Duganella dendranthematis: one gene and its partner. The protein of the gene in region 2 interacts with the protein of the main gene of each other region in a pairwise test. Links are inferred from orthologs where the notes say so. Each region holds a gene or a part of one and is shown on either strand. Other genes may lie near its edges.

Region 1 (10,379 bases), 560 kb from region 2 along the record:
AAACCCGCATGAATCCTCGTTCTCGGGGCTTTTTTAAATTATTTTCGATTTTTTTCAAAAAAACCCTAAAGTTCCCTCAACCGCTGCCGTTACCAGTTTCAAGATGCGCAGAAAACCGTGCATCGCTAACCCGGCGGTAGGGGCGAAAAATTTTAAAAATATTTCGCAAAGACCCTAAAGTTCCTCAAAAGGCTGCCGTTACCGGTTTAGATGTCGCAAAAAAGAGTCGCTTTGCTGCTTTATTTTTCGATTTAAAAAGGGATGTTTTGAAAACTTGTATCCCGCAAGAAACCCCCGCCGCAAGGGCGTGGCAACCGATCTGCGCGTGTTTGTAAGACAAACACCGACAGGTCGCACCCGCTATTTTCCGACCTAAAATACGGAGAGTCACCTCTTCTCCGCTTTTTGTTGCTCAAGCAGAATGTATCTCAATGGAAACGCAAACGTGTTCCAACGAGAGAAAAACGCTAGGAGTGGGAAAATGACTGCAAACGATATGATGGCCGAAATTCGCGACGCCAACCTGAGCTACCTGATGCTGGCTCAGCAGATGATCCGCGCCGACAAAGTCACCGCAATCTTCCGTCTCGGCATCGCTGCTGAAATCGCCGACCTGATCGAAGGCATGAGCAACGCGCAGATTCTCAAACTGGCAGGCGGCAACATGATGCTGGCCCGCTTCCGCTTCGACGACAGCGCCATCCTGTCGATGCTGACGAACTACAACAAGGACCGCGTGCTGGCCCAGTCGCACGCCGCCATCCTGATGGCCGGCCAGCCGGTCGAAGAAATCGTTTAATCGTCAGGAGCTCAGATCATGGCCGCCAAGAAAAGCGTTGTAACGGAAGCCCAGGAAATCCAGCTGGCCATCGAACTGATCCAGTTGGGCGCCCGCCTGCAACTGCTGGAGTCGGAAGTGTCGCTGTCGCGCGAACGCCTGCTCAAGCTGTACAAAGAGCTGAAGGGCGTGTCGCCGCCAAAAGGCATGTTGCCGTTCTCGACCGACTGGTTCCTGACCTGGCAACCGAATATTCATTCCTCGCTGTTCATCAACATCCATAGCTTCCTGGTGACCCACGCCGGCGCGACGGGCGTGGAAGCGGTGATGAAGGCTTACAAGCTGTACCTCGAACAAATGCCGCCGGAACCGGGCGAAGAGCCGCTGCTGTCGCTGACCCGTGCCTGGACCCTGGTGCGCTTCTTCAGCAGCAAAATGCTGGAAACCGCCCCGTGCGGCAAATGCCAAGGCAAATTCGTGGTCAACGCCATGGACCTGCATGGCAGCTACGTTTGCGGCCTGTGCCACATGCCGTCGCGCGCCGGCAAGACCAAAAAATCACGCGAAGTCGAGGCGCTGGCCGCCTAAGTCGTGCAATCGCGGGCATAATACGCCGCGTGAACTTACCTTCCTTGCAACGCATCGCCCGCGCACCCGCTGTACAGGCCATGCTGATCCAGTGCGGCGCCATGCCGCTCACGCTGGCCATCATTTATGTGATGGCCAGTTTTCGTTTCCCCGTCGATTATCTGACCGTGGCCGTGGTGCAGGGCCTGCTGGCGGCCGCGCTCACCTGGAAGCTGGCGCTGGCGGCCTGGTGGCGCGCGATCCAGTTGTTGTTTCCGCTGGCGGTGCTGGCCGCGCTGGCGCTGAGCCTGCCGTCGTGGCTGTTCGGCGCGGTGTTTTTGCTGCTGCTGGGCTGGTATTGGTCGACGTTCCGCACTCAGGTGCCGTATTACCCGTCCGGTCCGGCCGTGTGGGATGCGGTACGCCAGCTGCTGCCGGCCCGCCAGGGCGCTGCGCCACGTGTGATCGACATCGGCAGCGGCCTCGGTGGCCTGACCCTGTACCTGGCGCGGGTGCGGCCGGACGCCGACGTCGTCGGCATTGAACTGGCGCCGCTGCCGTGGCTGGTTAGCTGGCTGCGCGCCAGGCTCGGCGGCAGCCGTGCCCGCTTCCTGCGGGGCGACTACGAAAGCCTGGACTTTAGCCAGTTCGACATGGTATTTGCTTATCTGTCACCGGCCGCCATGTCCGGATTGTGGCACAAGGCGGCTGCTGAAATGTGTCCTGGTTCGATGCTTGTGAGCTATGAATTTGTCATTGAGGAAAGAACACCAGATAGCATCATTAGAGCCACAGAGCGCGAAATTCCCCTCTATATATGGTACTTTTAAGCATCATTTGACGTTATTCACTTGCCCGCCCCCCCTTAGTCAGGCTATTGTAGTTCTATATGTAAATTCTTGAAAAACCGGCCCACTTCGTCACAATTCGGCCGGTTTTCGCTCTGGGGAGTCAGAACACTTGTTAGTCATCATCGGATATGTAGTGGTCCTGCTTGGCGTGTTCGGCGGCTATGCCGCCAGCGGCGGGCACATGGCCGTGCTGATTCAGCCGCTGGAGCTGGTCATGATCGGCGGCGGCGCTGTCGGCGCCTTCCTGGTCGGTAACAACGGCAAGACCCTGAAAGCTACACTGGGTGCGATTCCGACCCTGTTCAAGGGCTCGCGCTACACCAAAGACCTGTACATGGAGCTAATGTCGCTGCTGTTCGACGTGCTGTCCAAGGTCCGCAAGGAAGGCCTGATGTCGATCGAAGGCGATATCGACAGCCCGGAGCAAAGCCCGCTGTTCAGCAAGTACCCGAGCGTGCTGGAAGACCATCACATCGTCGAATTCATGACCGATTACCTGCGCCTGATGGTGTCGGGGAATATGGATGCGTTCCAGATCGAGAACCTGATGGACATGGAGATCGAGACCCACCACCACGAGGGCGCCGCGCCGGCCCACGCCATCGCCAAGCTGGGCGACGGCATGCCGGCCTTCGGTATCGTGGCGGCGGTGATGGGCGTGGTGCACACCATGGAATCGGTAGGCTTGCCGCCGGCCGAGCTGGGTATCCTGATCGCCCACGCGCTGGTCGGTACCTTCCTCGGTATTCTGCTGGCCTACGGCTTCGTCGGTCCGCTGTCGAGCCTGCTGGAACAGAAGCTGGAAGAGTCGACCAAAATGTACCAGTGCGTGAAAGTCACGCTGTTGGCCAGCTTGAACGGCTACGCGCCGGCGCTGGCGGTGGAATTCGGCCGCAAGGTGCTGTACTCGACCGAGCGCCCGACCTTCAACGAGCTGGAAGACCACATCAAGAAATCCAAGTCGAAGTAAGCCATGCCGCGCAATTTCACTAGTTTAAGGATGAATCATGGCTGAAGAGGGCTTGCGGCCGATTATCGTCAAGCGCATCAAGAAGGGCGGCGGCGGTCACCACGGCGGCGCCTGGAAGATCGCGTATGCCGACTTCGTGACGGCGATGATGGCGTTCTTCCTGCTGATGTGGCTGCTGGGTTCGACCACCAAGGGCGACCTCAACGGCATTTCCGAATACTTCAAGACGCCGCTGAAGGTGGCGATGGCGGGCGGTTCCGGCAGCGGCGACAGCTCGTCGGTGATCAAGGGCGGCGGCAAGGACTTGACCCGTACCGACGGCCAGGTCAAGGCCAGCGACGACCCGCAGGTCAAGAAGACCTATAACCTGACGGCCGCCAAGGCCGCCATGGAAGCGGAAGAAAACCAGCGCCTGAAAGCGCTCAAGGAACGCATCGAGAACAAGATCGAGGCCAACCCGCTGCTGAAGAAATACAAGGACCAGCTGCTGCTCGACATCACCAGCGAGGGGCTGCGGATCCAGATCGTCGACGAGCAGAACCGGCCGATGTTCGCGCTGGCCAAGGCTGAGCTGCAACCGTACACCAAGGACATCCTGCACGAGATCGGCTTCGTGCTGAATGACGTGCCGAATCGCATCAGCCTGTCCGGCCACACCGATTCGACGCCGTATATGAGCGACGCCGGCTACAGCAATTGGGAATTGTCGGCCGACCGCGCCAACGCTTCGCGCCGCGAGCTGATCGTCGGCGGCATGCAGGATGCCAAGGTCTTGCGCGTGGTCGGGCTGGCCTCGGCCATCAACCTCGACAAGGCCGACCCGTTCAATCCGATCAACCGCCGCATCAGCATCGTCGTCATGAACCGCAAGGCCGAAGACAATGTGCTGCGCGACGGCCGCAAGATCGAGGTCGGCGACGCCGAGGATGCTGCCGAGATCGCCCCCGCAGCGGCGGCCCAGGGTAAGCCGTCCGGCCCGCCGGTGCGCAAATAAGCCAGTAGAAGTAAACAGAAGTAAACGAGACTGTTATGACGAGAAAAAAAATTCTGGGGTCCCACGTCAAGCGCCTGCTGTCCGGCGTGGCTGACCACGGTCGCCGGCATCTGACCGAAGTCGAGACCGACCTGATCCAGACCGGCCTGCTGCTGGAGGAAGCGATTGAAAAGCTGTCCTTCAACTTCATGGCGATCCATAAGACGGTGGAGGCCGAGCAGGCCACCATCCAGCTGCTGCTGCAAGGCGGCACCGCGACCCCCGAGCAGCGCGCCCAGCTGGAGGCGCTGCAAGGCCAGGTCGGCGGCTATGTGAACGCCGCCATCACCAGCCTGCAATTCCAGGACATGACCAGCCAGTTGCTGGACCGCACGCTGAAACGCGTGACCGGCTTGCGCGAGTTCCTCGGCACGCTGGGCGCCCATGGCGACGAGATGCTGCCCGAGAGCGACAACGAACAGATCGTCGAGCTGCTGGGCAAGGTCAGCATGGCGCTGGCGATACAGAGTTTGGAATTGCGCAGCGTGTTGCGCAAAGCAGTCAGTCAGCAACACCTGGAGAGCGGCGACATCGAGCTGTTCTAACAACTATATAACGTGATTTACAAGAGAGATAAAGATGGCCAAGACTATACTTGCAGTTGATGATTCCAGCTCCCTGCGCCAGATGGTGGCGTTCAGCCTGAAGGCGGCCGGCTACCAGGTGGTGGAGGCGGTGGACGGCCAGGAAGGCCTGGAAAAAGCCAAGCTGCAGAACGTCGACCTGGTGCTGACCGACCAGAATATGCCGCGCATGGACGGCCTGCAACTGATCAAGCTGCTGCGCGAGCTGCCGAGCTACGCCAAGACTCCCATCCTGATGCTGACCACCGAATCGTCCGACGAGATGAAGGCCAAGGGCCGCGCCGCCGGCGCCAATGGCTGGCTGGTCAAACCTTTCGATCCGCAGCGGCTGATCGAAGTCGTCAAAAAGGTCATCGGCTGATAAGGCGTCATGATGCGAAGCGAACGTAACGGAGTATCCCCATGACCATCGATATAAGCCAGTTTTATCAGGTCTTTTTCGATGAGGCCGAGGAGCTGCTGGCTGAAATGGAGCGGCTGCTGCTGGCCGTCGATCTGGACGCCCCCGATGCCGAGGATCTGAACGCGATCTTCCGCACCGCCCACTCGGTCAAGGGCGGCGCCTCCACGTTTGGCGTGACCGACATGAGCGAAATCACGCACGTGCTGGAAACCCTGCTGGACCGCATCCGCAAAGGCGAGATGGCGTTGACCGGCGAACACGTGGACGCCTTCCTGGCCGCCAAGGACATCCTCAAAATGCAGCTGGACGGTCACCGTCTCGGCAGCGCGGTCGATCAGGACGCGGTCGGCAATGTGCGCATGATGCTGCAATCGCTGGCGCAGGACGTGCCGGTGGTGGCGCTGGCGCCGGTCGCGCCGGCCTACAATGCGGTCGAAACCAAGGTGGTCGATCACAGCGGCGGCCGCCGCTACCGCCTGGAACTGCCGGCCATGCCGCACCGCGAGGTGCAGGCGCTGGGCGAGGAACTGGGCCTGATGGGCCACGTCTCGATCACGCCGCTGGACAAGGACCGCAACGCCATGCTGGTCACCACGCATGAGAGCCTGGACGACGTGATCGCCATCTGCTCCTTCGTGCTCAATCCGGACGACATGATCGTCACCGAACTGCCGGCGCTGGACGACGCGCAGGCGGCAAAGGAACGGGCCGCGCGCAATCAGGTCGAGGCTGACCTCGGCTACGGTTTCTTCGACACTACCGAACTCAAGCCCGCCGCCGCCGGCGAGGGCTATGGCTTCTTCCAGCCGCTGGACGAAATCCGCGCCAACGCCGCCGCCGGCAGCGAAGACGCACAAGGTTACGGCTTCTTCCAGCCGGTCGAACAGATCCGCGCCGCCGCCGGCATCGTGATCGAAACGCCGCCGGAAGAAGAGAAGAAAGTCGTCAAGAAGGAAGAGAAGGAAAAAGAGAAGGCACCTGCCCACGCCGGCGCCGAGTCGGCCTCGATCCGCGTCTCGATCGAGAAGGTCGACCAGCTGATCAATCTGGTTGGCGAACTGGTCATCACGCAGGCGATGATCGAACAGCGCGTCGATACGCTCGACCCGATGGTGCACGAGCGCCTGCTCAACAGCGTCGGCCAGCTGACCCGCAATACCCGCGACCTGCAGGAAGCGGTGATGTCGATCCGCATGATGCCGATGGACTTCGTGTTCTCGCGCTTCCCGCGCATGGTGCGCGACCTGGCGCACAAGCTGGGCAAGAAGGTCGATTTCATCACCAACGGCGCCGCCACCGAACTGGACAAGGGCCTGATCGAGCGCATCGTCGATCCGCTGACGCACCTGGTGCGCAACTCGATCGACCACGGCATCGAAATGCCGGAAGTGCGGCGCGCCGGCGGCAAGAGCGATGCCGGCCGGCTGTTCCTGTCGGCTTCTCACCAGGGCGGCAACATCATCATCGAAGTATCGGATGATGGCGGCGGCTTGAACCGCGAGCGCATCCTGGCCAAGGCCGAACAGAACGGCCTGCCGGTAACGGAAAACATGAGCGACGCCGAAGTCTGGCAGCTGATCTTCGCGCCGGGCTTCTCGACCGCCGACGTGGTCACCGACGTGTCGGGACGCGGCGTCGGCATGGACGTGGTCAAGCGTAATATCACCGCCATGGGCGGCGTGGTCGACATCCGCTCGGCCAAGGGCTTCGGCACCACCATCTCGATTTCGCTGCCGTTGACGCTGGCGATTCTGGATGGCATGTCGATCCGCGTCGGCGACGAGATTTACATCTTGCCGCTGGGCTTCGTGATCGAATCGCTGCAGCCGGTGCCGGAAGACGTCAAGGAAATCAGTGGCAAGGGCCGCGTCATCAAGGTGCGCGGCGAGTACCTGCCGCTGGTGCCGCTGCACCAGATGTTCGACATCGCGCCGCGCTTTACCGACCCGTGCCAAGGCATCGTCATCATCGTCGAGACCGACGGCCGCAAGGCTGGCCTGTTCGTCGACGACCTGGTCGGCCAGCAGCAGGTGGTGGTCAAGAACCTGGAATCCAATTACCGCAAAGTAGCCGGCATTTCCGGCGCAACCATCCTGGGTGACGGCGGCGTATCGCTGATCCTGGATGTAGCCGCGCTGATACGCTCGTCGCGCCAGTTGGCCGACGAATCGATTTTTTCTTCATAGGGGGCCATCATGGCAGAGATCCAATCCAACGTCGCACAGGCCAACGAAATCGCCGGCCACGAATACCTGGCCTTCAAGCTTGGTACGGAAGAGTACGGCATCGACATCCTGAAGGTGCAGGAAATCCGCGGCTACGAAGCGGTGACCCGCATCGCCAACGCGCCTGAATTCATCAAGGGCGTGATCAATCTGCGCGGCATCATCATTCCGGTGGTGGACATGCGCATCAAGTTCCACCTCGGCGATCCGGTGTATGACCAGTTCACCGTGGTCATCATCCTCAACATCAACGGCCGCATCGTCGGCATGGTGGTGGACTCGGTGTCGGACGTGACCACGCTGACCCCGGAACAAGTGAAGCCGGCGCCGGAAATGGGCACCGCCTTCAGCACCGACTATATGATCGGCCTCGGCACCATCGACGAGCGCATGCTGATCCTGGTTAACATCGACAAGCTGATGTCCAGCCCGGAAATGGGCTTGATGGACCAGCTGGCGGCCGCTTGAGTGACCAACACTTAGCCTAGCCCGCCCCGCCGGCGCCTCAACCCCGCGCCGGCACCTTGCAGTACACGGACGTGTCCCAAAAAGAAGGACGCGCCGCCACACGACGATAGAGCACAGACAGAGGGGAGTACCACATGAACTTACGCGACTTCAAGATCGGCGCACGGCTGCGCATCGGTTTCGGCATTATTTTGCTGATCCTGGTGGCCATCGTGCTGATGACCAACTACCTGAATTACAGCAACAAGAGCAAGCTGACCAGCGGGTTGGAAACCGCGACGGCCAAGAACCTGCAGGCCGACGTGATGAAGAGCGCGATGCTGGAAACCGGCATCGCCATGCGTAACATCGGCCTGCAATCGGACGTCAGTCTGATGCAGAAGGAAGAGCAGAAAGTGAAAGACCAGCGCGCCCGCTACGAGAAAGCGCTGGCCGACCTCAAGGCGCTGGGCCTGAACGACAACGAGAAGAAAGTGCTGGCCGACATCAGCGTGCTGGACGCCGACACCAACACCGCCTTCAAGGAAGCCATCGGCCAGATTCTGGCATTTAACAGCGAGGGCGGCGCCAAGGTGATTTCCGGCCGCATCGATCCGCTCAATACGCAGACGCTGGTGCAGATCAACAAGCTGGTCGCCATGCAGCGCGCCAACGCCGAGGAAGTGATGGACAGCTCGGTCACCTCGGACCGCGGCCTGATGGTGGTGCTGTTCGTGCTGGGCGGCGTGGCGGTGGCGCTGGGCGTGGTGTGCGCGACGATCATCACCCGTTCGATCACGGTGCCGTTGTCGGGCGCGGTGGAAGTGGCGCAGAAAGTGGCCAGCGGCGAGTTGACCTCCGACGTGCAGGTCACCGGCCAGGATGAAACCAGCGAACTGTTGCAGGCGCTGAAGGATATGAACGAAAGCCTGGCCAAGACGGTGGGCGATGTGCGCACCGGTACTGAATTGATTTCGACGGCGTCGCAGGAAATCGCTTCCGGCAATGCCGACCTGTCGGCCCGTACCGAATCGCAGGCCAGTTCGCTGGAAGAAACGGCGTCGTCGATGGAAGAACTGACCTCGACCGTCAAGCAGAATGCCGACAATGCGCGCCAGGCCAACCAGCTGGCCGTGTCGGCGTCATCGGTTGCGGAGAAGGGCGGCACCGTGGTGTCGCAGGTGGTACAGACCATGGGGTCGATCACCGAATCGTCACGCAAGATCGCCGACATTATTTCGGTGATTGACGGTATCGCTTTCCAGACCAACATCCTGGCGCTGAATGCGGCGGTGGAAGCGGCCCGTGCTGGTGAGCAGGGCCGTGGCTTCGCCGTGGTGGCGTCGGAAGTGCGCAACCTGGCGCAGCGCTCGGCCGGTGCGGCCAAGGAAATCAAGGAACTGATCACCGACTCGGTGGACAAGGTCGATGCCGGTAGCAAGCTGGTGGACGAAGCCGGTCAGACCATGGACCTGATCGTGACGTCGATTCGCCAGGTGGCCGACATCATGGGCGAGATTACCGCCGCCACCCAGGAACAGAGCAATGGCATCGAGGAAGTCAATCAGGCGATTTCGCAGATGGACGAGATGACGCAGCAGAATGCGGCCCTGGTGGAAGAGGCGGCTGCGGCAGCGGAAAGCATGCAGGAGCAGGCCGAGTTGCTGTCGCAGGCGGTCAGCATCTTCAAGCTGTCGCATGACACGGCGGTGCGCCGCGCACCGACTCCGGCGCCGCAGCGCGCTGTGGTCAAGCCGGCCGCCGCGCCGAAACGCGCAGCCATTGCCGCCGCATCGCGTCCGGCATCGGCGCCAGCGCCAGCACCGACCGCTGCCGCGCGTCCGGCCGCGCCGAAGAAAACCACAGCGGCGTCCTCGGGCGCCGACGAGTGGGAAGAATTTTAAGTGGTCGTCGCACTCGCGCATGCGGGTGCCCATGCTGAGTATGGGTTCCCGCCTGCGCGGGAATGACGGCGGGCATTGTTAGTAAGCAGTACCAGAGAAGGGTTAACATATGCCGCAAAGCAAAGACACGGTCAAGGAATTTGACTTCAACGCGCGCGACTTCGAACGCGTACGCGGACTGATCTACAAACGCGCCGGCATCTCGCTGGCCGACAGCAAGCAGGAGATGGTTTACAGCCGTCTGGCCCGCCGGCTGCGCGCCACCGGCATCGATTCCTTCGCCAAATACCTGGACGACCTGGAAGCCGGCCGCCTGGGCGAAGAGTGGGAATCGTTCACCAACGCCCTGACCACCAACCTGACCTCGTTCTTCCGCGAAGCGCATCACTTCCCGCTGCTGGCCGACCACGTCAAGGGCAAGCGCGAGCCGCTGACCATCTGGTGTTCCGCCAGCTCCACCGGCGAAGAGCCGTACTCGATCGCCATGACGGTGTGCGAAGCGTTCAACACGCTGACGCCGAACGTGCAGATCGTCGCCACCGATATCGATACCAATGTGCTGGCGACCGCCGCCAACGGCGTCTACGGCATGGACCGGCTGGACAAGATGTCGCCCG
Region 2 (10,290 bases):
CTGTATTCCTGGATGTACAAGGTCAGCTTGAGGATGCGGAAAATGCGCAGCAGCCGCAGAATGCGCACGCCCGACACGACGTGCGCGGCCGGCACAAACAGCGAGATGTAGGCGGGCAGGATGGACATCAGGTCGATCACGCCGAAAAAGCTGCGCGCGTACAGCACCGGCCGCTGCACGCACAGGCAGCGCGCGGCATATTCGATGGTGAACAGCGCGGTGAAGAACCATTCGCCGGCATGCAGCCAGTCGCCATATTTGTCGGCGATCGGCTTGACGCTGGTGAGCACCACCACCAGCACACTGAGCAGGATGGCGCCGATCAGCGCCAGGTCGAAAGCGCGGCCTTTCGGCGTGTCGGATTCGAAGATGATGGCGTACAGCGCGGCACGCCAGCCGCCGGCCGGCTTGCCGAGGCGCTGGTGGGGATCGGAGGTGAGGACGGTGGCGGAGTCTTGGGTGGTCATGGTGTTTCTATCTTACCGGCAAACGCCATGGCGGCGCGTCCATATCGAAAGGGCATGGATTCTGCCATTTTCCGCATGCCTGCGCGCTCTGCCTTTGGGCTAGCATACGCGCATGAAAAACATCCTGATCGCATTCATGATGGCTGCTGCCATCACCGCCCACGCCGAACCATTCGTCAAAGGCGCCGATGTCGGCTGGCTGCCGCAGATGGAAGCCACCGGCTACAAATTCTACAACCGCCAGGGCAAGCAGGAAGACCTGTTGCAGATACTCAAGGAGGACGGCATCAACACCATCCGCCTGCGGACCTGGGTCAACCCGTCCAGCGACCGCGCCAGCGGCCACAACAGCAAGGACGAAACCGTCGCCATGGCGGTGCGCGCGCAGAAGATGGGCATGCGCGTGATGATCAATTTCCACTACAGCGACAGCTGGGCCGATCCGCAGCAGCAGCGCAAGCCGGCCGCGTGGATCGGTCACGATTTCCCGCAACTGCTGAAGGATGTCTATGGTTACACGCATGAGGTGATGAGCGCGCTGAAGCAGGCCGGTGTCACGCCCGAGTGGGTACAGGTGGGCAATGAAACGCCGACCGGCATGATCTATCCGGAAGGTCACACCGACAACTGGCCGCAACTGGCGCAGCTGATCAACCAGGGCTATGACGCCATCAAGGCCGTCAGCCCCACGTCCAAGGTGGTGCTGCATCTGGATCGCGGCAACGACAGCCAGCGCTTCCGCACTTGGTTCGACAACGCCAGGGCCAACGGCGCCAAGTATGACGTGATCGGCATGTCTTATTACCCGTACTGGCTGGACGGCCGGCCCGACTACACCGCCTCGATCAACGACCTGGCCGCCAACATGAACGACATGGCGGCGCGCTACGGCAAGGAAGTGATGGTGGTGGAAGTCGGCGGCGAAGACACGCAGCCGCAAAATACCTACGACATGCTGGTGGCCGTGCAGCGCAAGGTGAAAGCGGTGCCTGACCACAAGGGCCTGGGCGTGATCTACTGGGAACCGCAAGGCGCGCGCAGCTGGAGCCACTACGAGCTGAGCGCATGGGGCGCCGACGGCCGACCAACCAAGGCGATGGAAGCCTTCCGCGCCGACTAACCACGGCCGCTTACCAGCGCCACGCGTTCGGCGCCGACGGCATTGATGGCGAAGCTGTTGCGGCCGGCGGTCTTGACGCCGTACAAGGCCTGGTCGGCGGCGCGCATCAGTTCCTCCACATCGACGCCGGCGCTGTGGGTGACGGCGATGCCGATGCTGGCCTGTACCACGCGCTGCACGCTGCCCAGCGCAAACGGCGCGTGCATGGCTTCCAGGATGCGCTTGCCCAGCACGTCCATCTCGGCGGGGCACGACAGCTGCTCGAACACGATGACGAATTCATCGCCGGCCAGCCGCGCCACGGTGTCGCTGGCGCGCACGGCCGCCGACAGCCGGCGTGCAAATTCCACCAACACCTGATCGCCGGCGGCGTGGCCCAGCGTGTCGTTGATGTCCTTGAAGTGGTCGACGTCCAGGATGGCCAAGGCCACCGGCTGGCCGGAGCGGGCCGCGCGCGCCAGGGCTTGCGGCAGAAAGGCGTCGAACATGCGGCGGTTGTTGAGGCCGGTCAGGACGTCGGTGGTGGCCAGGTGGTGCAGTTCCTGCTCCGCCTGCTCGCGGCGCTGCGACAGACCATAGAAGGCGCGGCTCAGGTCGCCGAACTCGTCGCGCCGCGCGACATCGAACACGACGATATCGGCGCGGCCGGCACTGATGTTTTCCACATGTTCATGCAGCTTGGTCAACGGACGCAGCAGCTTCTTGGTGATGGCCCAGCCGAACAGGCCGGCGCAAGCGGTCAGGACGGCCGCACCCAGCAGCGCCCGCAGCCGCACGCTTTGCATCGAGGCAAACGCGCTGCGCAGCGGGTAGGAGAGGGCGATGGTCCAGTCCACTTCGCGCAGGTGCCTGTGCACCAGCAGCACCGGCACGCCGTCGTCGAGCAGGCCGTCTTCCCAGCCTTCCGGCGTGCGCAGCGCGGCGTCCAGCAGGGTGCCGGGGGCGTCGTCGGCCTTTTCCAGGATGCGCGCCTTGTCCGGATGGTGCACGGTGACGCCGTCGCCGGCGACGATGAACAGGTAGCCATCGGCGCCCGAGCGCAGCGCATCCAGCTGGGCCGAGAACGATGGCCGTAGCAGGTCGATGGCGCCTAGCACGATGCCGATCAGCTTGCCATCGGCATCGCGCAACGGTTGGGTAATCACCACCACCGGCTGGCCAGACAGTGCGCTTTTGATCGGCGGCGAGATCACGCCTTCCTGCAGGCGCAGCGTGTCCTGGAAATATTTGCGTTCGGCGATATTGATGCGCCTGGCGTTGCGGTCGCGCAGGCTGGCGACCAGGTTGCCCGACAGGTCGAAAGCGTTGACGTTGAAAAAAGTGTCGCGCAGCGTTTCGTGCGCCTCCAGCATGGTCTGCAGCTCGGCCAGCGGCAGGCCGCGGTCGTTGATCTCCTCGCCCAGCGCTTTCAGCAACTGGCGCTTGTTTTGCAGGTCGTTGTCGATGAAGGCTGCGGCGCCGGTCAGCAGCGACAGTTCCTGGCGGGCGAGGATCTGGCGCAGTTCGGATTCGGCAATCAACAGCGAAATGCCGCCGGCGCCGATGCCGGCGAACAGCAGCAGCGCAATGATCAGCGCGCTGATCTTGAACTTAAAGCTGAGGAAGAAGCTGAAAAGCGGCCGCATCGGGGCTCCTGACCTGCACCGCGCAATAGGGAGCCCAGTATAGCCCCGTCGCCTGAAAGGCCGCGTTCGGATGGCTTTCGAAAATTTCGATAATAGAGCGGTAACTTTTCCGCTTTCTGATTGTGAATGGCTGCCGCATAATTCATTCCATCAGCAAGGCACACAGCAAAACGCAGCGCTAAACACCATATCGAAATTTTTGAATTTTAGGAGAATACATTATGCCAACCGCCATCGCCAAACCAGGTCAAACTCTGCTGAGCCCAACTAACCACGCCCTGATCCTGATCGATCACCAGTCGCAGATGTCGTTTGCCACCAAGTCGATTGACCCGGTCCAGCTGCGCAACAACGTGGCGCTGGTGTCGAAAGCGGCCAAGGAATTCAAGGTGCCGACCATCCTGACCACGGTGGCGGAAAAATCGTTCTCCGGCCCGATCTTCAACGAAATCAAGGACGTGTTCCCGGACGAAGTGGCGATTGACCGCACCACCATGAATACCTGGGAAGACCCGCGCATCGCCGAGCGCGTGAACGCCATCGGCAAGGACAAAATCGTGCTGGCCGGTCTGTGGACTTCGGTCTGCATCGTCGGCCCAGCGCTGTCGGCACTCGACCAAGGCTTTGAAGTCTACGTCATCACCGACGCCAGCGGTGACGTCTCCGACGAAGCGCATGAACGCGCCGTGGCCCGCATGATCCAGGCCGGCGCCCGTCCGATGACCTCGCTGCAATACCTGCTGGAACTGCAACGCGACTGGGCCCGTGGCGAGACCTACAACGAAACCGTAGCGACCTCGATCGCCCACGGCGGCGGCTACGGCCTGGGCCTGATCTACGCCAAAACCATGTTCAACGCGGCTGAAGGTCACTAATCAGCGGATCTTGGGCGCCCACTGGCGGCGAAATAGCACCAGCGTGCTGGTGGCGCCCAGCAGCAGGAACAGGAAGATGGCTTGCATCGATAGCGTGTAACTGCCGCTGGTGTGCAGCAGCCAGCCGGAAAGGCTGGCCGAGACGCCGCCCGCCAGGCTGGTGGCGACTTGCAGCAAGCCCGTGTTGAGGCCGACCGCCGGCAGCGGGATCAGTGTCAGCTTGCTGAGCGCCAGGTGGTTGGCGGTCACCAGCCCCAGCAGCGAGAGTGACACCACATTCCAGAACAGCGCCATGCGCAGCGTGTCGGCATACGCGCCCAGCAGCACGGTAGTGGCGCCGATGAAGCCGGCGACGATGAAGCATTTGCGCACCCGTACGGCGTCGTGACCGCGCGCGATCAGGCGGTCGGCGCTCCAGCCGGCCAGCGCCGCCACCACGGCGATGCCGGCAAAGCTGAAGAAGGTGTAGAGCCCGGATTTTTGCAGCGTCAATCCGCGCTGCTCGACCAAATAGGCCGGCATCCACGTCATGCAATAAATGTAGAAGTAGGCGTAGCAGAAGTTGTTCAGCATGCCGCCCCAGATCACCGGGCTGGCCAGCAGATTACGCAGCGGCACCGACGCCGCTTGCTCCACCCGTACCGCCAGTTCTTGCGGCGACGGAAAATCATTCTTCACCTGCGTCAGCCACGGCCACAGCCACAGCAGTCCAGTCAGGCCGGTGGCGATGAACATCAGCTGCCACGAGTGATGCACAATCAGCCAGGCGGCGATTGGCGCACCCAGCGCCGGCCCCATCTTGCCGCCGACCGAGAAGATGCCCAGCGCCGTGCCGCGCTGACGCTCGGCAAAGTGGTTGGCGAGGTAGCGGTAGGTGGCCGGCACCACCACGCCTTCGGCTGCGCCGATCAGCAGCCGCATCAGAATCAGCGCCCACAGTGTGCCGACCAGGCCGGTGGCCGCCGCCGTCATGCACCACACGGCCAGGCAGATGGCGTATGGCCACTTGACGCCGTAGCGGTCGACGACCCAGCCCATCGGCAGCTGCACTAGTCCATACGACCAGAAAAAGGCTGAACTGAGCCAGCCGCGCTCGACACTGGTCAGTCCGAATTCACTGATGAACCCGTGGTCGGCCAGTGCCGACGACAGGCTGGTGCGGTCGACAAAGGAAATCATCTGCCCCAGCGCCAGCAGCACCACGATTAGCCATGGCCGCTCCAGCGCCGCGCGTTTTGTTTCCATGCCCTGTACCTTGATCAGCCAAAAACAGGCGCCAGTATATTTCATTGCCTATGGTCACGTAACGAGGCCGGCACGCCCCAAAGGATCGCCATGGATATCACTTGTTATATGGAAAGTATTCCGCTAAGCTGATTGCACTCGATTCTCCGCCGCCATGCCACCCCCTGCCGGGCGTGCGTCATTATTATTACGGCCCCATCCCCGCCGTGTCCGAATTCATTTAGCGATCTCAATGTCCTCATAGGACAGCTATCGATTTTCTTTCGATTGGAAAAATATTATGTTTGCTAACCTGACTATTCGTACCCGGCTGATCGGCACCATGGCCTTGCTGGGACTTCTCATTATTTTCATCGGCGTGCGCGGCATCCAGGCGTTGCATACATCCAACGATGTGCTGAAAGATGTCAACAGCAATGCGATGGTGTCGATGAAGGCAATTTATGAAGCGCAGATCCAGATCGACCGCGCGCGCCTGTCGCTGGACCGCATCGCCATGGCGCCGGACGCGGCCAACGTGCCGGAGACGCTCAAGCGCACCCAGGACTTCATCGACAACAGCGACAAGCTGTGGAAGACTTACTATTCGCTGCCATTCGGCGAGGGCGAAAAGGCGCTGGCCGACCAGGTCGCGGCGCAGCGCGAGGCGCTGATCAAGCAGGGTATTCTGGTTGCCATCAAGGCCATCACCGACAAGAACAAGCCCGAGATCGACCGCATGATGCTGAGCGAGGTCACGCGTCTGTTCCGCCTGTACACGGACAGCTCGGAAAAGCTCACCACCTACCAGCTGAAGTCGACTACCGATCAGTATGAAGCCAGCCAGGCCGCCTACCAGCGCAACCTGACGCTGGCGATTGTCGCCATCGTGATCGGCATCGCGCTGGCGGCGTTCTCCGGCTTGCTGCTGCTGCGCGCGGTCATGGGGCCGCTGAACCAGGCGCTGACGCTGTTCAACGCGATGGCGGACGGCAACTTGGCCAATCGCATCGAGCATGGCCGCAAGGATGAGATGGGGGCGATGATGGAAGGCCTGGGCGCGATGCAGGAGCGGCTGGCCGACACCGTGCGCAGCGTGCGCGAAGGCAGCGATGCGATCGCCACCGCGTCCAGCGAAATCGCCGCCGGCAACCTCGACCTGTCGCGCCGCACCGAGCAGCAGGCCGCCAGCCTGGAAGAGACGGCGTCGTCGCTGGAAGAGCTGACCTCGACCGTACGCCAGAATTCCGATAATGCGCGCCAGGCCAATACGCTGGCGTCGTCGGCGTCCGACATTGCCATCAAGGGTGGCGAGCTGGTCAGCCGCGTGATCGGCACCATGGGCTCGATTACCGAATCGTCCGACAAGATCGCCGACATCATCGGCGTCATCGACGGCATCGCCTTCCAGACCAACATCCTGGCGCTGAATGCGGCCGTGGAAGCGGCCCGTGCCGGTGAGCAAGGCCGTGGCTTCGCGGTGGTCGCCACCGAGGTGCGCAATCTGGCGCAACGCTCGGCCGCTGCCGCCAAGGACATCAAGGCGCTGATTACCGATTCGGTGGAGAAGGTCGGCAGCGGCAGTGCGCTGGTCAACGAGGCCGGCACCACGATGGAAGAGATCGTCACCAGCGTCAAGCGCGTGACCGACATCATCAGCGAGATCAGCTCGGCAGGCCGCGAGCAGGAAATCGGCATCGAACAGATCAATACGGCAGTGGCCGAGATGGATACCGTGACGCAGCAGAATGCGGCGCTGGTGGAACAGGCGGCGGCGGCATCGCAAGCGATGCAGGAGCAGGCCGTCAAGCTGGCCGAGATGGTGGCGGTGTTCCAGGTGGAAGGCGGCAATATCGCAGCCCGCAAGATCTCGACTGCCCGGCCGGCGGCGCGGGCAACGGCGGCGGCCCCGGCCGCTGCGGCGCCACGCAAACCGGCGCTAAAACTGGCGAGCAAGCCGGTAGCCAAGGCGGCGGCCAAGGCAGCCGCGCCAGCGTCGTCGGCGCCGCGCAAGGCGCCGGCCGATAACAGCCAGGAGTGGGAAGAGTTCTAAATGAAAAAAGGGGCCGCATGCGGCCCCTTTTGCTAAGGTACGAAAGGTTTATTCTTCCAGCAGGCTGCGCAACATCCACGCGGTTTTCTCGTGCACGTCCAGACGCTGGGTCAGCAGGTCGGCGGTCGGCTGGTCGTCGCACTCGTCGACCACCGGCAGCAGCTTGCGCGCGGTGCGGGCGGTGGCTTCCTGCGCTTCGACCAAGTGACGCACCATGTCCAGCGCGACCGGCACACCGTCGACTTCCTTGATGGTGGCCAGCTTGGCGAACTGGGCGTAGGTGCCCGGCGCCGGGTAGCCCAGCGCACGGATGCGCTCGGCGATCTGGTCCAGCGCCGCCCATTGTTCGGTGTACTGCGTCATGAACATCTGGTGCAGCGAGTTGAACATCGGACCTTTGACGTTCCAGTGGAAGTTGTGGGTCATCAGGTACAGCGTGTAGCTGTCGGCCAGCAGGCCGGACAGGCCAGCCGCGATTTTCGCACGGCTTTTATCGGACAGGCCGATATCGATCTTCATTGCTTTCGCCATCATGGAGCTCCTTGATTAGTCGTTAACTCATCCATTGTAGCGCCATGACGGCGATTCTGCCTGCCCCGCTAGCCAGATCCCGCTTAACCTGCGGTCCAGCCGCCGCCGATGGCCTTGACCAGCTGCACGCCGGCCTGGCGGTAGCGGGTGGTCAGGTCCAGTTCGCTGCGCGCCGATTGCAGGTAGGCGGTTTGCGCCGTCACCACTTCCAGGTAGCTGGCCGCGCCTTCGTCGTAACGCTTCTTGGCCAGGTCCAGCGCGCGCTGGGCGGCGGTGGCGGCCAGATGGTCGGACTTGGACGCTTCGTCGTAGTTGGTCAGCAGCGACAGCTGGTCTTCGACCTGCTGGAAGGCGGTCAGCACCACCGAACGGTAGCGCGCGCCGGCTTCATCCAGCTGTGCCTCGGCATTGGCGATCTGCGCCTTGCGGCGGCCGCCATCCAGCAGGCTGACGGCCAGCGACGGACCGACTGCCCAGAACAGGTTGGAAGCCTGGGCAAAGCGGCCGAAGTCGCTCGACTGGAAACCACCCGACGCGTTCAGCGTCAGCGACGGGAACAGCGCGGTGCGCGCCACGCCGACCTGGTCGCTGGCGGCCGCCACGCGCAGCGCCGCTGCGGCGATGTCGGGACGGCGTTGCAGCAATTGCGACGGCAGGCCGACCGGCAGCGCCGGCGTCACGAAGCTGACGTCGTTCGGCGCCAGCGTGAAGCTGGCGGCGTTGGCGCCGACCAGTGCGGCGATCGCGTGTTCCTGCACATTGCGCTGGGCCTGGCGCTGACGCAGCAGCGAGCGGGTCGATTCCAGCTGGGTCTCGGCGCGGGCCAGGTCCAGGCCGGAGGCGCTGCCGCCTTCATGCCGGCGGTTGATCAGGTCGGCCTGGCGCTGGTAGGCCACTTCGGTTTCGCGCAGCAGCTTGAGGTCGGCATCGGCGCCGCGCAGGGCCAGCAGCGTGTCGGCCAGCTGGATTTGCAGCGACAGGCGGGCCGCTGCCAGATCGGCATTGGCGGCGCGTTCCTGCGCCACGCCAGCGCTGACCTGCTTGCTGATGCGGCCCCACAGGTCGACTTCGTAGCCGAGATCGAATTGCAGCGTGCCGCTGTTGTATTCAGCCGGCGAGGTGGCGCCGCGCAGCGGCTTGAGGTCGGACTGGCGGTCGCGCTGGCCGTTGAGCGAGGCGCCCAGGGTCGGCGATTGCGCCGCCCGCAGCGTATTGGTGGCGGCCTGCGCCTGCAGGTAGCGCGCCAGCGCGCTGGCCAGGTCGGGGCTGTTATCCAGCAGCTGTTGTTGCAGCTGGTCGAGTTGCTGGTCGCCGTACATTTTCCACCAGTCGGCGGGCAGTTGCGGCGCCTTGGCGTTGGCGTCGGCCCAGCCGGGCGGCAGGTCGCGGAAAGCGTCGGCCAGCGGCACCGCCGGCGGAGCCTGAACCGGAGCGTCGGCGCAGGCGCTCAAGGCCAACGCCAGCGTCACGGCCAAAGCGAGGGGAGCGGGATTAAAGATCTTCACAGCTTGGCCTTGGAGTTAGTAGCAGCGGCGGCAACGCGGACCACATCGCCGGTGGCGACGCCGTCCGGCGGATTGGCGATCACCTGGTCGTTGCTATCGAGGCCGGAGGCGATTTCCAGCACATTGCCGAGGTCGCGGCCAACGGTGATGGTTTTCACTACCACATGGTTATCCTTGCCCAGCGTCGCGACCTGGGTGCCGGCCTTGTTGAAGATCAGCGCGCTTGGCGGGATGCTCAGCGCGTTGCTGGTCAGCGGCGCGTCGAAGTGCAGCGAGGCGTAACCGCCCGGCAGCAGGTCGTGGCTGTCGTTCTGCACGCTCAGCTGCACCAGCATGGCGCCGGAACTGACATTGATCGACTGCGACAGCGACTGCACGGTGGCGACGAAGGTCTTGCCCGGACGTTCCGGCACGGTCAGCTCGGCCTTGTCGCCGACCTTGATGGCGGCGATCTGGCGTTGCGGCACGTTGACGTAGACGCGCAGGCGGCTGATGTCGGACACCACGAACAGTTCCGTGCCCGGCGCACCGCCGACGCTGATCAGCGCGCCGACATCGGTGTTGCGGGTGGTCACCACGCCGTCGAACGGCGCCACCAGGCGGGTGTAGCGCTGCAGCGATTGCACGCGGTCGACATTGGCCTGCATGGCGCTGACGGCGGCCTGCTTGGCGGCCAGGTCGCCGGCTTTCTCGTCCGCTTCCTGGCGCGACACGGCGTCCGCCGTCAGCAGACCCTGCCAGCGCTTGGCGGTGCTGGCGGCCAGCGTCAGGTTGCTGCGCGCGCTGGCCAGTTCGGCCTTGGCTTGCAGCAGTTGCTGGTCGAGGTCGGGCGTTTCGATGTCGGCCAGTTGCTGGCCGGCCTTGACCGGCGCGCCGATGTCGACGCTCCA

What was found.
Region 1: the proteins of HH213_RS03405 (region 2) and cheA interact in binary tests that used the Escherichia coli proteins (3 or more experiments, as listed by UniProt). The link is inferred for Duganella dendranthematis from one-to-one orthologs.

Annotation. Positions count from the first base shown.
Region 1 is NZ_CP051684.1:160,568-170,946, reverse strand. What follows is about bases 4,792-7,778. They hold cheA (chemotaxis protein CheA), read left to right. Parts: upstream 4,792-5,185; coding sequence 5,186-7,372; downstream 7,373-7,778. Other genes in these bases: HH213_RS00865 (chemotaxis protein CheW), read left to right, coding at 7,382-7,778; HH213_RS00875 (response regulator), read left to right, coding at 4,792-5,144. Outside these bases: flagellar transcriptional regulator FlhD, read left to right, coding at 482-799; flagellar transcriptional regulator FlhC, read left to right, coding at 818-1,366; HH213_RS00895 (class I SAM-dependent methyltransferase), read left to right, coding at 1,447-2,175; flagellar motor stator protein MotA, read left to right, coding at 2,306-3,166; flagellar motor protein MotB, read left to right, coding at 3,204-4,160; HH213_RS00880 (chemotaxis protein), read left to right, coding at 4,196-4,744; more of HH213_RS00875, read left to right, coding at 4,779-4,791; more of HH213_RS00865, read left to right, coding at 7,779-7,879; HH213_RS00860 (methyl-accepting chemotaxis protein), read left to right, coding at 8,014-9,762; HH213_RS00855 (CheR family methyltransferase), read left to right, coding at 9,872-10,379. UniProt on the Escherichia coli protein: Involved in the transmission of sensory signals from the chemoreceptors to the flagellar motors. CheA is autophosphorylated; it can transfer its phosphate group to either CheB or CheY.
Region 2 is NZ_CP051684.1:717,999-728,288, reverse strand. What follows is about bases 5,091-7,988. They hold HH213_RS03405 (methyl-accepting chemotaxis protein), read left to right. Parts: upstream 5,091-5,612; coding sequence 5,613-7,364; downstream 7,365-7,988. Other genes in these bases: HH213_RS03395 (efflux transporter outer membrane subunit), read right to left, coding at 7,979-7,988; HH213_RS03400 (Dps family protein), read right to left, coding at 7,413-7,898; HH213_RS03410 (MFS transporter), read right to left, coding at 5,091-5,332. Outside these bases: HH213_RS03430 (ion transporter), read right to left, coding at 1-467; HH213_RS03425 (glycoside hydrolase family 53 protein), read left to right, coding at 580-1,587; HH213_RS03420 (diguanylate cyclase domain-containing protein), read right to left, coding at 1,584-3,212; HH213_RS03415 (hydrolase), read left to right, coding at 3,434-4,087; more of HH213_RS03410, read right to left, coding at 4,088-5,090; more of HH213_RS03395, read right to left, coding at 7,989-9,400; HH213_RS03390 (efflux RND transporter periplasmic adaptor subunit), read right to left, coding at 9,397-10,290. UniProt on the Escherichia coli protein: Receptor for the attractant L-aspartate and related amino and dicarboxylic acids. Tar also mediates taxis to the attractant maltose via an interaction with the periplasmic maltose binding protein. Tar mediates taxis away from the repellents cobalt and nickel.